3 regions of the Bacillus sp. SRL543 genome follow, and region 2 is predicted to be linked to each of the others. Evidence: riboswitches for the same ligand, from Rfam matches in the RefSeq annotation. Region 2 holds a riboswitch; each other region holds the start of a gene.
What was found. A riboswitch is a leader RNA that binds a small molecule or an ion and turns the genes downstream of it on or off. The one in region 2 is predicted to bind S-adenosylmethionine.

Region 1 (4,663 bases), 1.6 Mb from region 2:
CTGTCCAGCCGTAGTTGATCCCGATAGAGCCTTCTGAAGGAACAAGCTCTTTATTTGGTGCATGCTGGAATTCAGCGAAAATCATTTCGTACGGCTTCCCAAGGACATGTGCAAGGACATTAAGGCGTCCGCGGTGAGCCATCCCGATATTGATTGTCTTCGCGCCGTCGACAACAGATTCTGCAACAAGCTCGTCCAATAGCGGTACAAGTGTATCAAGTCCCTCGATTGAAAAGCGCTTTTGCCCTACAAAGGTGCGGTGGAGGAATTTTTCAAACTCTTCAACCTCCATCAGCCTTTTGAGGACGCCCACTTTCTTTTCCTTTGTAGGCTCTGCAAGAAGCGTTCCGGTTTCTACCTTATGGCGCAGCCAGTTTTTTTCGTTCACATCATATACATGATGAAACTCAAAAGCTATTGTTTGGGTATATACGTTCTTAAGATGCTCAATGGCTTCATATCCATTGCGGACATGGGCAGGTGCATCTGAACAGATGATCGATGCCGGCACCTGTTCCAGGTCTTTTCTGGATAATCCGTATTGTTCCAGGGACAGGATATCCTTCTCCGGCTTGTTGTTCTTCAATGGGTAGATATCAGCCGAAATATGGCCGTATGCCCTGATATTATCCGCAAGGCGGATAGCTGCCAATGTTTTTTCCAGCTGTCCGGGAGCAGCAGCCTGGACTGGTTTATCATTTTCAATGGTGTTGATCTGTGCTTGTTCAGGAGATCCCCATTTTTCGAAATAGTCTCTCATATCAGCGTCAACTGATTGAGGGTCCTCCAGGAATCTTTCATATAGTTCAATAACATAGCCAAGGTTTGGTCCATGAAACCCCTGTAAAGGTCCCTCGCCGTTGGATGGCGTTTTCATGAAAATTACCTCCGAGTGTTTTTTTAAGAAAACATTTAGTTTCCGGCATTTTATCCCGTAAATTTTTACCCTAATATATGAAATAGTAACGCAAAATTGTATGAATAATAATTTTATTCAGAGGATAAAACGTTTTCAATGACATTTTACCACGCAAATCCCTATCGTACAAAGGATTTAAACTGAAAATTAGAAGAAAAATGAAATTTTTTTTCATTGCTTCAAAATCTATATTAAAAAAATGATTATTCTATTTTTTTCACTCCATATTGAATATAGTAGTGGTATAATAGGTAGATATCTAACTTTAAGGCTGTAAAGGGCTAATGATTTTTTTGAAACTGGAAGCCCAATATTATTCTAATAATCAAAAAAAACCGGTAAAATACCCCGGTCATTTGTGACGGCAAACTTCGATAGAATGCAATATTTTCCGCTGAAGGCCAAGCCGTTTTCCATAACCTCCGCTGATAACCTCTTTCCTTACCCGCTCTTCTTCAAATTCTTTCTATATAAATACCCAGCTGCTTTGCTTTTTTTTGCCTCATAGTGAACAGGCTTTCCTGTCTGCTGTAAGGCGGAAAGACATAAGGCCCTTTGACCGGGATGTCCGCCTGCAGAAAAGGTGTATTGCCTCTCTCTTCAGGCAGCTCGCCGTTTTCAATGTCATCATAAAATAACTGACAGTTTTTCATATGCTTTTGCATGGACTCACCTTCACTTTCCATTCTTCTTAGATCTATTTTATGACAAAAATTCTGAATTTTCATATTTTAAAAATTTCCATTTCTGAATGTATTTTTAAAATATTTTGAAAGTTCATTGACTTATAGTTGAGTCATGTTGTAAAGTATAGAAAATTCAATAACAATATTTCTTATCAAGAGAGGCAGAGGGTACGGCCCTGTGAAGCCTCAGCAACCTTCAATGGAAAACCCATTGAAAAGGTGCTAATTCCTGCAAGTCCTTAATGGGCTTGAAAGATAAGAAGAATGACAAGTGCTGCATCCAAAAAGTCTTCTTCTTATAGAAGACTTTTTTTTATTTTGCAAGAAGCATGATAGCTTGGGCAGATGCACTATGCAGCAAAAAAGGAGTGAAAGCATTGGTGAAGACAGAAACATTATTGGCGCAGCTTGGAAATCGAAGCGATCTGCATACGGGAACCGTCAACCCCCCGGTTTATTTTTCAACAGCTTACCGCCATGAAGGGATCGGCAAATCCAACGGCTATGATTATGTAAGGACGGGGAATCCGACAAGGGAAATCCTTGAGCAGGCGATTAGCAGCCTTGAGAAGGCAGATCAAGGTTATGCATGCAGCTCTGGCATGAGCGCAATCTCCACCGTTTTATCACTATTCCGTTCAGGTGATGAGCTGGTGGTGTCAAAGGATCTTTATGGAGGCACCTACAGACTGTTAGAACAGGGTTTTGCCAAATGGGGGCTGATCTCGAAATACGCAGACACCTCTGATATCGATGCGGTAAGGAGAGAAATTTCACCTCATACAAAAGCAATCTTCCTGGAAACGCCGACTAACCCGCTCATGCAGCAGGCTGACATTGCAGCTGTATCCAGACTTGCCCGCCAGCATGGGCTTCTATTGATTGTTGATAATACTTTTTATACTCCTTTCATTCAGCAGCCGATCCAGCTGGGAGCCGATATAGTCATTCACAGCGCCACAAAATATCTTGGGGGCCATAATGATGTGCTTGCCGGCCTGATTGCTGCACGCGGAGCAGATCTGTGCGCCTCACTTGCCCTTCACCATAATGCTTCCGGGGCAGTATTAAGCCCGTTTGATTCCTGGCTTCTGATGAGGGGGATGAAGACCCTTGCCCTCAGGATGGAAAAGCATGAAAGCAATGCAGGTAAAATGGCAGAATACCTCAGCAGCCATGGATGTGTTGAAGAAGTGCTGTATCCCGGAAAGGGCGGAATGCTCTCCTTCAGGGTCCATGAAGAAAAATGGGTAGACTTATTTCTTCAAAAGCTGAATCTCATCACTTTTGCCGAAAGTCTTGGCGGTACTGAAAGCTTCATTACCTACCCTGCCACACAGACGCATGCCGATATACCGGAAGAAACCCGGTTAGCCAATGGAATCTGCAGGAAGCTCCTCAGGTTTTCTGTAGGCATAGAGGATCCCGGTGATTTGAGGGACGATTTGGAACAGGCTTTCAGCGCCTGTATCGAGGGAGTGAATGCAGGATGAAGGAAGACTGTTATCGATTCGAGACAAAGCTATTGCATAATAAACAGAAAACAGACCCATATACGGGGGCTGTAAGCATACCGATTCATCATGCCTCCACTTTCCATCAAAAGAATCTCGATTCTTTTGGGAAATACGACTATGCACGGAGCCTTAATCCGACAAGGGAGGCGCTCGAAGATGTAATTTCCGGCCTTGAGGGCGGTTCCAGAGGATTTGCCTTTTCCTCAGGTATGGCGGCCATCTCCACTTGCTTCCTCCTTCTATCAAAAGGTGACCATGTCGTCATTTCGGAGGATGTATACGGCGGGACGTACAGGATGGTCACCGAGGTCCTCTCACGCTACGGGATCGATTACACCTTTGCAGATATGACTAATATAGAAGAAGTAAAAGAAGCTGCGCTTCCACACACAAAACTGTTTTATGTTGAAACACCTTCCAATCCTCTCCTGAAGGTTTCGGATATTAGAAGCATTGCCAGCATTGCCAGGCAAAATGGTGCATTAACCTTTGTTGATAACACCTTCATGACTCCGCAGCTTCAAAAGCCGCTGGACCTAGGGGCAGATATCGTCCTTCACAGCGCGACGAAATTCATCTCGGGACACAGTGACGTCGTTGCAGGCCTTTGTGCAGTAAAAGATCCAGGACTTGCTGAAAAAGTGGCCTTTTTGCAGAATTCCTTTGGGGCTGTCCTTGGCGTGCAGGACTGCTGGCTTGTGCTGAGAGGGCTGAAAACCCTTCATGTAAGGCTGCAGCAGTCAATGAAAGCCGCGCAGAAAATTGCTTATTTTCTTCAGAATCACCATCTTGTCAAGAAAGTGCATTATCCGGGGCTTGAAAAGCATCCGCAGTATGAGCTGCAGAAAGAACAGGCAGCCGGGCCGGGAGCTGTGCTGTCCTTTGAGCTTGAGGGCGAGGATGTGCTGAGGAGATTTGCTGCCGCTCTTGAAATCCCTGTTTTTGCAGTCAGTCTTGGGGCAGTCGAATCAATCCTCTCCTGGCCTGCCAGGATGTCCCATGCATCCATGCCTGCTCCGGAAAGAAGCAGACGCGGTATTTCAGATTCCCTTCTCCGCCTCTCCGCAGGGCTCGAAAATCCTGATGATCTGATAGATGATTTCAGCAGGGCGCTTGCTGCTGCAGAGAGAACCTATCATGCAGCGAGGTTGAAATAATGGATTTATTAGAAATAATGGAAAAGCAGATTGTCATTGCGGATGGAGCGATGGGCACCCTCCTCTATTCATATGGGACCGATTTCTGCTCTGAAGAACTGAATGTGTCCCAGCCAGACCAGATTCGAAATATCCATCAAGCTTATATAGATGCAGGCGCAACTCTGATCCAGACAAACACATATGCAGCCAATTACTTGAAGCTTCAGCGCTACGGCCTTGAGGATCATGTAAAGGAAATAAACAGTGCTGCTGTCGCGCTTGCAAGGAAGGCTGCCGGCAATAAAGCCTTTGTTGCCGGCACAATAGGCGGCAACCGCGGGATCAAGCCCAACTCCATATCTTTAGATGAAATAAAGAGGAGCTTCAGGGAGCAGCTTTATT
Region 2 (4,663 bases):
ATCAATGTCAGAGAAGCAAAAGAATTATCGGTTTGAAACACTTGGTGTACACGGAGGGCTGCAGCCTGATCCTGCAACAGGGGCAAGGGCAGTGCCGATCTATCAGAATAATGCCTATCAGTTCCAGAATACAGAGCATGCCGCTAATCTGTTTGGCCTAAAAGAGCCGGGTTATATCTACACAAGGATCCACAATCCAACAGTTACCGTATTTGAGGAAAGGGTTTCACTGCTTGAAGGCGGCGTAGGGGGGCTTGCTGTTGCAAGCGGCCAGGCAGCCATCACTCTTGCCATCCTGAATATTGCCCAGGCGGGGGATGAAATTATAGCAGCATCAAACCTTTATGGAGGAACATATAATTTATTTGCCGTCACCCTTCCTAAGTATGGGATCAATGTAAAACTGGTCAATCCGGAAGATCCGGAAAATTTCAGGGACGCTATTACAGAAAAAACAAAAGCTGTATTTGCAGAAACAATTGGAAACCCAAGCCTAAAGGTCCTCGATATTGAGAAAGTGGCGGAAGTGGCCCATGATGCCGGCATTCCTCTGATTGTTGACAATACCTTTGCCACGCCATATCTTTGCAGGCCGATTGAATTCGGCGCAGATATTGTGATACATTCAGCGACAAAATGGCTTCTGGGAAATGGGACGACAATGGGTGGCGTCATAGTAGACGCAGGCCGTTTTGACTGGAATTCAGACAAATTCCCGGGCTTCACCAAGCCGGATCCAAGCTATAATAACCTGGTGTACAGCGAAGCAATCGGTGCGGCTGCTTTTATCGTCAAGGCGAGGGTACAGCTGCTCAGGGATCTGGGGCCTGCACTCAGCCCGCAGAACGCATTCCAGTTCACCCTCGGTCTTGAAACGCTGCATGTGAGGATGAAAGAGCATATCAGCAATACAAAGAAAGTGACAGAGTATCTAAAAAATCACCCTGCTGTGACTTGGGTGCTTTATCCGGGAGATGAAGACCATCCTGATAAGGCACTGGCTGACAAGTATTTGCCTAAAGGAGCCGGAGCTGTGGCTGTTTTTGGAATCGAGGGCGGCCGGGAAGCCGGGGCAAAGCTGATCAACAGCCTGGAACTGTGGGCCCATGTAGCAAACGTCGGCGATGCCAAAAGCCTTATCATCCATCCTGCCAGCACCACTCACCAGCAGCTTGATTCAGAAGGCCTTAAGGCGGCGGGGGTGCCGGAGGACCTGATCCGGATTTCCATTGGCATAGAAAATGCCGAAGACCTGATTGAGGATCTGGAGCAGGCAATTGAAGCCGCAACAGGAAGCCAATCACTTGCAGGAAAAGCAGAAACTTCAGGAACCAGCCGGTAAATTTTAGTGTTAAACTTTGTTGTTGACACCCTTTTTTATCCGTGATACGATAGCACTCGTAATTTAAAAATGGCTAATGAATGAAAATGAACTTCATATAAAGTAGCTCTTATCAAGAGAGGTGGAGGGATGTGCCCGATGAAGCCCGGCAACCGTCAATGTTTATTGAAATGGTGCCAATTCACACAAAGCTTTTTTAGCTTTGGCAGATGAGAGAAAGGTTTTTCCATCATGCCTTTCTGCTCACCTGCAGGAAGGCATTTTTATTTTTACAGGAAAATTTCCTGTCTTAAGCTTATGGAATAATCTTAACCTGGTTTCAGGAAACTACTCTAAAGAGGATTGGCAGAACATAAATCTCTGTAAAGCCATTTGTCTAATTGGATATAAAAGAGGTGAATACGGCAATTGATTTCAATAAAAGATGTTAAAAAGATATATTCGTCAAAAAAGGGTCCGGTCAAGGCGGTTGATGATGTCAACCTTGAAATCAAGGAAGGTGAAATCTTCGGAGTGATCGGCTACAGCGGTGCAGGAAAAAGCACCTTGATCCGGATGCTGAATGGGCTTGAGCTTCCCTCAGAAGGAACGGTCACGGTAGCCGGCAGGGAGATTTCAAAAATCAGAGGTTCGGAGCTGCGAAAAGCCCGTCAGGAAATTAGCATGATCTTCCAGCACTTTAACCTTCTCTGGTCAAGGTCTGTGAGGGACAATATTGCATTCCCGCTTGAAATTGCGGGAGTGCCTCGCCAGGATAGAGAAAAAAAAGTAACCGAACTCATCAAACTGGTCGGTCTTGACGGCCGTGAGGATGCTTATCCTTCACAGCTTAGCGGCGGTCAGAAACAGCGCGTAGGCATCGCCAGGGCGCTTGCCAATGATCCGAAGGTGCTTTTGTGCGATGAGGCAACCTCGGCGCTTGATCCGCAGACAACGGATTCAATTCTGGATCTGCTTGTGGACATTAATCACCGCCTTGGGCTGACGATTGTACTGATCACCCATGAAATGCACGTAATCAGGAAGATCTGCCACAGGGTGGCTGTCATGGAAGGCGGAAAGGCTGTGGAAATCGGCCCCGTTCTGGAAGTGTTTAAAAACCCGCGCGAGCAGATCACAAAAAGATTCGTCCAGCAGGTCACAGAACCTGAAGAAACAAAAGAAACTGCAGAGGCCCTGCTTGGATTGTATCCGCACGGCCAGGTTGTGCAGCTTTCCTTTGTCGGGGAGTCGGCCGAACAGCCGCTCATCACAAATCTGATCCGTTCCTTTGAGGTGACTGTAAATATCCTTCAGGGGAAAATATCACAAACCCAAAACGGCTCATATGGCACATTGTTCATCCACCTTGATGGGCAGGCTGGAGAAATTGCCAAAGCGATTGATTATATTCATGCACAGCAAGTTGGCGTGGAGGTGATTTCAAATGCTTAGTGAATTCTTTCCAAATGTAAACTGGGATAAGATGTGGGAAGCAACGAATGAAACGCTCTATATGACCGGCATCTCTGTCCTGGTAACATTCGTATTGGGAATTGTGCTTGGTCTGCTGCTATTCCTTACCTCCAAGGGGAACATCTGGCAAAATGCACTCATCAATAAAATTATTGCAGCGTTTGTCAATGTATTCAGGTCCATCCCGTTCATCATCCTGATCGTCCTGCTGATCCCGTTCACGAAATTTATTGTCGGCAGCATGATTGGAGAAAATGCCGCTTTGCCGGCCCTGATCATCGGAGCTGCCCCTTTTTACGCCCGTATGGTGGAAATTGCTTTGCGGGAAATTGACAAAGGGGTCATTGAAGCAGCTAAGTCAATGGGTGCAAAGACGAGCACGATCATCTTTAAGGTGCTCCTGCCAGAATCCATGCCGGCGCTTGTGTCAGGCATTACTGTTACAGCGATCTCACTCGTGGGCTTCACTGCAATGGCCGGAGTCATCGGTGCAGGCGGCCTCGGGAACCTTGCTTATCTGGAGGGCTTCCAGCGGAGCCGCTTTGATGTAACCTTGATGGCGACCATCATCATCCTGCTGATTGTGTTTATTATCCAAGTCATTGGAGACATAATAACTTCTAAACTAGACAAACGATAAAAGGAGACTTAACTAATGAAAAAATGGTTATCACTTGTATTGGCACTTGCCGTAGCGCTCGTCATTTCTGCCTGCGGAACTTCTGAAGATAATGCTGACGGCGGCAATGCGGACAGCGGGAAAGAAGAAACATCCAAACTGACTGTGGGAGCTTCAAATGTCCCTCACGCAGAAATCCTTGAAGAAGCAAAGCCTCTTTTGGAAGAAAAGGGAATTGAGCTTGAAGTCGTAACATTCCAGGATTATATCCTTCCTAACCAAGCACTTGATTCTGGCGAACTTGATGCAAACTATTTCCAGCACATTCCTTACCTTGAGGCGCAAATTGAAGAGAACGGCTATGATTTCGTCAATGCCGGCGGAATTCACATTGAGCCGATCGGTGTGTATTCAAAGAAATACAAAAGCCTCGATGAGCTTCCGGATGGTGCGAAAATCCTGATGAGCAACTCAGTTGCAGACCACGGCCGTATCCTGACTATGCTTGAAAAAGAAGGTCTCATCACTCTTAAAGAAGGCGTCGACAAAGTCAAGGCAACAATCGATGATATTGAAACGAACGAGAAAAACCTTGAGTTTGATACAGAATATGAAGCATCCCTCCTTCCGCAGATCTACAACAATGATGAAGGCGATGCGGTTCTGATCAACTCTAACTATGCCATTGATGCAGGCCTGAACCCGATCAAAGACTCTATAGCGATTGAAGACAAGGAATCTCCGTATGTGAACGTAATCGCTGTTAATAGCGGCGATGAAGATAAAGAAGCCGTCAAGGCGCTTGTAGAAGTGCTCCACTCTAAAGAAATCCAGGACTTCATCCTTGAAAAATATGAAGGTGCAGTTGTTCCTGTATCTGAGTAATAAAAGAAAAAGGCAGCCGCTTAAAATGCAGGCTGCCTTTTCTTATGCCAAAAAACAGCACATGCGGTTCCATTTCATCCCGCATAGCATTTCTGAAAATAAAACATACTAACTGTGTTAAAGATTTAAGGAATGGAGTGGACACGAATGGAGCATTCACACGAACCATCAAATTCAATCGAAGCAGCTCTTCATGACTATAAAATGGGCCTTGGCACATTTACACAAAAAATGCCGGATCTTGCACAGCATTATAATGCATTCACAGAAGCATGCTTTAAAGAAGGCAGCCTGTCCCAAAAGCAAAAGCAGCTGATTGCACTGGGAATCAGCCTGTATTCACAGGATGAGTACTGCATCAT
Region 3 (4,663 bases), 1.4 Mb from region 2:
TGCAGGTGAAAGCTATGTACTGCAGCACCTTGAAGAAAAGCGCATGTCGGACCTGGTGTTTTTTTGTTTTTAGCAGCTTTTTCTGTTTATTAGCAGCTTTTTTCATTTATTAGCAACTTTCAATTTATATTAGCAACTTTGCCAATATATTAGCAACTCGCATCTTCACATATCAAAAAAAAGGCCCAAGACATTGTCCTGGACCCATTCAATCAGGATCGTCCGCCTTTTCCGGCCTGATCGGCCAGCTGGTCAAACGATTTCACTTTTCCATGAGGATGCTGTGTTTCTTTTCTCTGGCGCCACTGTCTTTCTTCCTGCTTTTTAGACTGGGTCATGAGAAGACCTCCTTATTGTGGTATCTCTTTTAGATTTGCCAGCTGGCCTTTTTTCAGTCTGAAAACTTTCTCCCAATTGCTCCTTTTGGTTTAAGGAAATTTTAAGGTTGTTGGGTGATGTCAATCTGCGGGGTATTCGGAATCTTTAAGTCAATTTTGAATTTGTACTCATATTAATTAAATATAGGAAGAATCTGTCCCTAGGGAGTATCACAAACACAAAGGGTACCGATTTATGCAATAAATTGCTTTATGCTCACTGGACCGAAACACAAAACCCCAGAACCACAAAACCTCGCTCATATAGCAGGGTCAAGGCGTTCCTTTTTTGGACAGTGCATCACGGTCTGTTGTTCCTGGAGGCTGCTCGAGCCAGCCGTGCTTGATCATAATGTCTGCACCGCTTTTGGCGAAAATGGCAATTTCAACTGACAGCCGCTCATAGCTTGCAGCCACATCGGTTCGCTGGCTGGCAACTCCCGCAGTCGCGTAATTTCCTGATCCGGAAGCACTCAAAAGGGCCATATGGAACATCATCATCTTATCGGAAAACACCTGTGCAGTTGTATCATACACGGCGATATTCGGTGAACCGACAGCTTGTATATTGCTTTCCAAAAGCAATTTTGAAAAAATGCCGACGTGCTTTTGGGAAATCTCTTTGCCTCTCAGCATAAATTCCTGGACTTCCTTCAATTGAGCAGTTTGAGCAAATGCAGCTGATATTTGCAGTCCGATTGAATTGGTCTGGATATTCAGGGTCAGATGGGAAATTTCCACGGCATTCAAAGGTCTTTTGGTCCCGAAGGGGTTCAGCCCGCTTAAGTATTTCTTGGTATCCACATAATCCGTTTCATGCGGATAAGAGATGTAAGGAGCTCTTATGTAAATCCCTTTTTCGAGCATCAGGCTCGTTGTTTTATTATAAAGCAAGGCTGTTTCGGCCAGGCCCTCAGTAAAGAAATTCCGGATATCGCTTCTCGCACTCATAGAGAGCATACCGCTGTATGCCAGCATTCCCGCTTTTGCCATATGGTTGATATAAGCAAGGCAAAAAGTGTCTGAAAACAGCTGTGGAGCATCAGAGTTGACATCCCCGCTGCTGAAGCCGTCCGGAACAGCCATTTTTTCCTCTTTGAATAAAGGGATCAGATATTCCAGATGGCTGGTGGATAAATCGAGGGCATACTGCAGAGCAGCCTTTATTTCATCCTCTGCAGCATGTGATTTCATATAGCCAAGAACACATTTTGACATGCTGTCATTCATATAAGTAGTCCAGAGCATCGCGATTTCTGCCGATGTAAGAGGTGTTTGCTTTTCCATAGGAAGACTCCTTCAATCAGTATGCTGGTAGTGTTTGCAATTGCTAATAAGATTATTAGTCAGACACCTGAAAAGCTACCTTATGCCGGTGCATTTCCAATTCGCCCAAAAAGATAGAAAAGTTAGACTTTTCTCGTTGCTGTTGACGAAATTTTCTAAATTGGTTATTCTTAGTGGACCGGAAAAATTATATACCTATAATATCTTATCAAGAGAGACGGAGGGGATGGCCCGAAGAAGTCTCGGCAGCGGGTTCAATTGAACACTGTGCCAATTCCATCAGGCAGATGCCTGGCAGATAAGAAGGGAGCCTGTTTATACATACTGTCCTCTTCTATCTGCAGAAGGGGATTTTTTTATTCAGCCAGCTAATACCTATATTCTTATCCAGAGAGGCGGAGGGACTGGCCCGATGAAGCCTCGGCAGCAGGTTCTGTGAACACTGTGCCAATTCCGCCGGATATACCGGAAAGATAAGCCGGGTACAACACCTCTCAGCTTATCTTTGCCGGGAGGTTTTTTAGTGAGTTAATGAGTTAAAGGGTATTTTCGGAATAAGCAAAAAGGGCGGGGATATTGCAATTATAATTCTTACTTTTTTAATAAGATAAATCAGTTTAAAGTGTTAAACAAAAAATAAGTAGTGGAGGAATGAAACCATGAAGAAATTATTTAGTTTCCCGCTGGTTATCCTGGTGTTCGCCCTGGCGGCGCTGACAGGTTGCAGCAATGATGAAGCAGTGCCGGCATCCGGTGGAAAAGACGTTGCACAAGTGTTGAATGCCAATCTTGGAGGGGAGCCGTATACCCTTGATCCTGCCTTTGCATCTGATACAACTTCTTTTTGGGTCATCGATAATCTTTATGAAGGCTTGTACCGCTATGATAAAGATGGAAATGCAGTAGAAGGGGCGGCCAGCAAAGTCGATGTGTCAGAGGACGGAAAAACCTATACTTTCACAATCAGGGACGGCCAGAAATGGTCCAATGGCGACCCGCTGACAGCAAAGGATTTTGAGTTTGCATGGAAGCGTGTCCTTAATCCTGAAACAGGTGCCTATGATCCTTCCAGCTTTTTTTACATAAGAGGTGCAGAAGAATACAATAGGGAAAACGGGGATGCTGAAGATGTGGGAATCACTGCAGTGGACGAGCAAACATTAAAGGTGGAATTGAACACGCCTATTAAGTTCTTCCCTAAGGTCCTGATGGGCCAGGGCTTTATGCCGGTGAACCAGAAGGCAGTGGAAGCTGACGAAAACTGGGCGGCAGGCCCGGAAACAATTGTCACGAATGGTGCTTATACACTAGGGGATTGGGAACACAATAATATCCTTACCCTTAACAAAAGCAGCAATTACTGGAACAGCAAAGAAATTACGATGGATACTGTTAACTTTAAGATGGTAGCTGATGCCAACACTGAGTATCAGATGTATAAATCAGGCGATATCGACATGATCAAGAATCTTCCCGCCGACGCGATAGATATGGAAAAGGATGGCAGGGAGTTTGTAAACTCACCGCAATTCAGTGTTTATACCTATACATTCAATGTTGATCAAGAGCCTTTTAATAACAGCAAAATCCGAAAAGCATTCAGCATGGCAATCGATCGTGAGGCCATAACGAAAAACATTTCCAAAGGCGGGGAAGAGCCTGCCTACGGTTATGTGGGGTATGGTGTGGAAGGTCCCACAGGCAAAGACTTCCGTGATGAGGAAGACCCTTACTATACTTTTGATGCGGAAAAAGCAAAAGCATTGCTTGCAGAGGGTATGAAGGAAGAGAGCTGGAAGGATCTTCCTGCGGTCACTCTGAAATATAATTCAGAAGGGAACCACAAGAATATTGCCGAGGCACTGCAGGAAATGTTCAAAGTTAACCTCGGTGTTGAAGTGAAGCTGGAGAATCAGGAATGGAAAACATTCATTGATACTTTTAAGCAGAAAAACTTCCAGGCTGCACGCATGGGCTGGGTAGGGGACTTCCTGGATCCGTACCCTGTACTGGATCTGTACAGCTCAGGCAGTTCCAGCAACTTTACAAACTGGTCCAACCCTGAATTTGATGAGCTGCTCGACCAGTCGCTGACAGAGCAGGACGAAGCAAAGCGTTTTGAACTGCTGCATCAGGCTGAAGCTGTCCTGATGGATGAAATGCCAATCATCCCAATCTACTTTTCATCTCAAAATGCGGCCGTGAAAGAAAATATTAAGGGAATCCGGTTCAGCCCCCTTAATAATCCTGATTTCCGCTATGCCGAAAAAGTTTCTGAATGATCTGATGCAAAAGGAGCCGGAACCCCGGCTCCTTTTGAAGTTTTAAAGAATGCAAGACTTTCAATAAAAAACAGCCTTTTGAAGCCTGCAGTTTAAGAAGAAGCGGCGGGCATATTGGAAGCTGGCAGAGCAATGATTTTGCCGCCGATCTGGATATGAACGGTATCATTGTAAATAGCCTTAACAATGCCCTTTAGCAAAACAGGTGAATCTACCGCTAATTTCTTTGAATCTTTGCTGATTTCCATGCCAGTATCCTCCCAGGTTTTTAAATTTTTGATAGAACGGCTGAATCAATAAACATATAATTCAATTCTATCTTTATAGCTGAAATCCTGCGTGTTTTTCAAACAAAAGTAAATAAACTCCGCAGCTTTCTTCTATTAATGCTGTCAGCCGCCATTATACATATCTCAGTTTCAAACAATCTTGTAATTTTTATGCGACACGACCGTAATTGGTGTATCTATTTTCAAAAGCAGTGCATCCTCATCGCTGATCTGGACAAGAACGCTTTCTTCTTTGACTTTTACGACCGTTCCGGTAATGGAAAGATCATGCCTTTTAAACTTGATTGTGTCTCCCTCTTTTGCCATAATCGCGACTCCTTATCGTTAAATTTTCAAACCAGTAAAAATAAGACGTAAGGACTATCATAGTGAAATTAAATTCATTATTGCACCATAGGAAACACCTGTCAAACAATAAGCTGAACTA

Region 1: another riboswitch for S-adenosylmethionine. It lies ahead of AC4E8B_RS12285 (methionine biosynthesis PLP-dependent protein); the one in region 2 lies ahead of AC4E8B_RS20485 (methionine ABC transporter ATP-binding protein).
Region 3: another riboswitch for S-adenosylmethionine. It lies ahead of AC4E8B_RS13145 (peptide ABC transporter substrate-binding protein); the one in region 2 lies ahead of AC4E8B_RS20485 (methionine ABC transporter ATP-binding protein).

What each region holds. Positions count from the first base shown of each region.
Region 1 covers NZ_OZ481794.1:2,446,513-2,451,175, forward strand. Annotated here, with positions in the region: gene sucA (2-oxoglutarate dehydrogenase E1 component) at 1-877, opposite strand, end outside; gene AC4E8B_RS12280 (hypothetical protein) at 1,375-1,572, opposite strand; SAM riboswitch class I at 1,752-1,867, shown strand; gene AC4E8B_RS12285 (methionine biosynthesis PLP-dependent protein) at 1,935-3,098, shown strand; gene metC (cystathionine beta-lyase) at 3,095-4,279, shown strand; gene AC4E8B_RS12295 (bifunctional homocysteine S-methyltransferase/methylenetetrahydrofolate reductase) at 4,279-4,663, shown strand, end outside.
Region 2 covers NZ_OZ481794.1:3,999,009-4,003,671, reverse strand. Annotated here, with positions in the region: gene AC4E8B_RS20490 (O-acetylhomoserine aminocarboxypropyltransferase/cysteine synthase family protein) at 5-1,342, shown strand; SAM riboswitch class I at 1,449-1,558, shown strand; gene AC4E8B_RS20485 (methionine ABC transporter ATP-binding protein) at 1,751-2,776, shown strand; gene AC4E8B_RS20480 (methionine ABC transporter permease) at 2,769-3,437, shown strand; gene AC4E8B_RS20475 (MetQ/NlpA family ABC transporter substrate-binding protein) at 3,453-4,301, shown strand; gene AC4E8B_RS20470 (carboxymuconolactone decarboxylase family protein) at 4,449-4,663, shown strand, end outside.
Region 3 covers NZ_OZ481794.1:2,600,626-2,605,288, reverse strand. Annotated here, with positions in the region: gene AC4E8B_RS13155 (DUF6254 family protein) at 213-338, opposite strand; gene AC4E8B_RS13150 (DUF3231 family protein) at 651-1,664, opposite strand; SAM riboswitch class I at 1,867-1,969, shown strand; SAM riboswitch class I at 2,045-2,144, shown strand; gene AC4E8B_RS13145 (peptide ABC transporter substrate-binding protein) at 2,324-3,946, shown strand; gene AC4E8B_RS13140 (hypothetical protein) at 4,039-4,194, opposite strand; gene AC4E8B_RS13135 (DUF2187 family protein) at 4,366-4,542, opposite strand.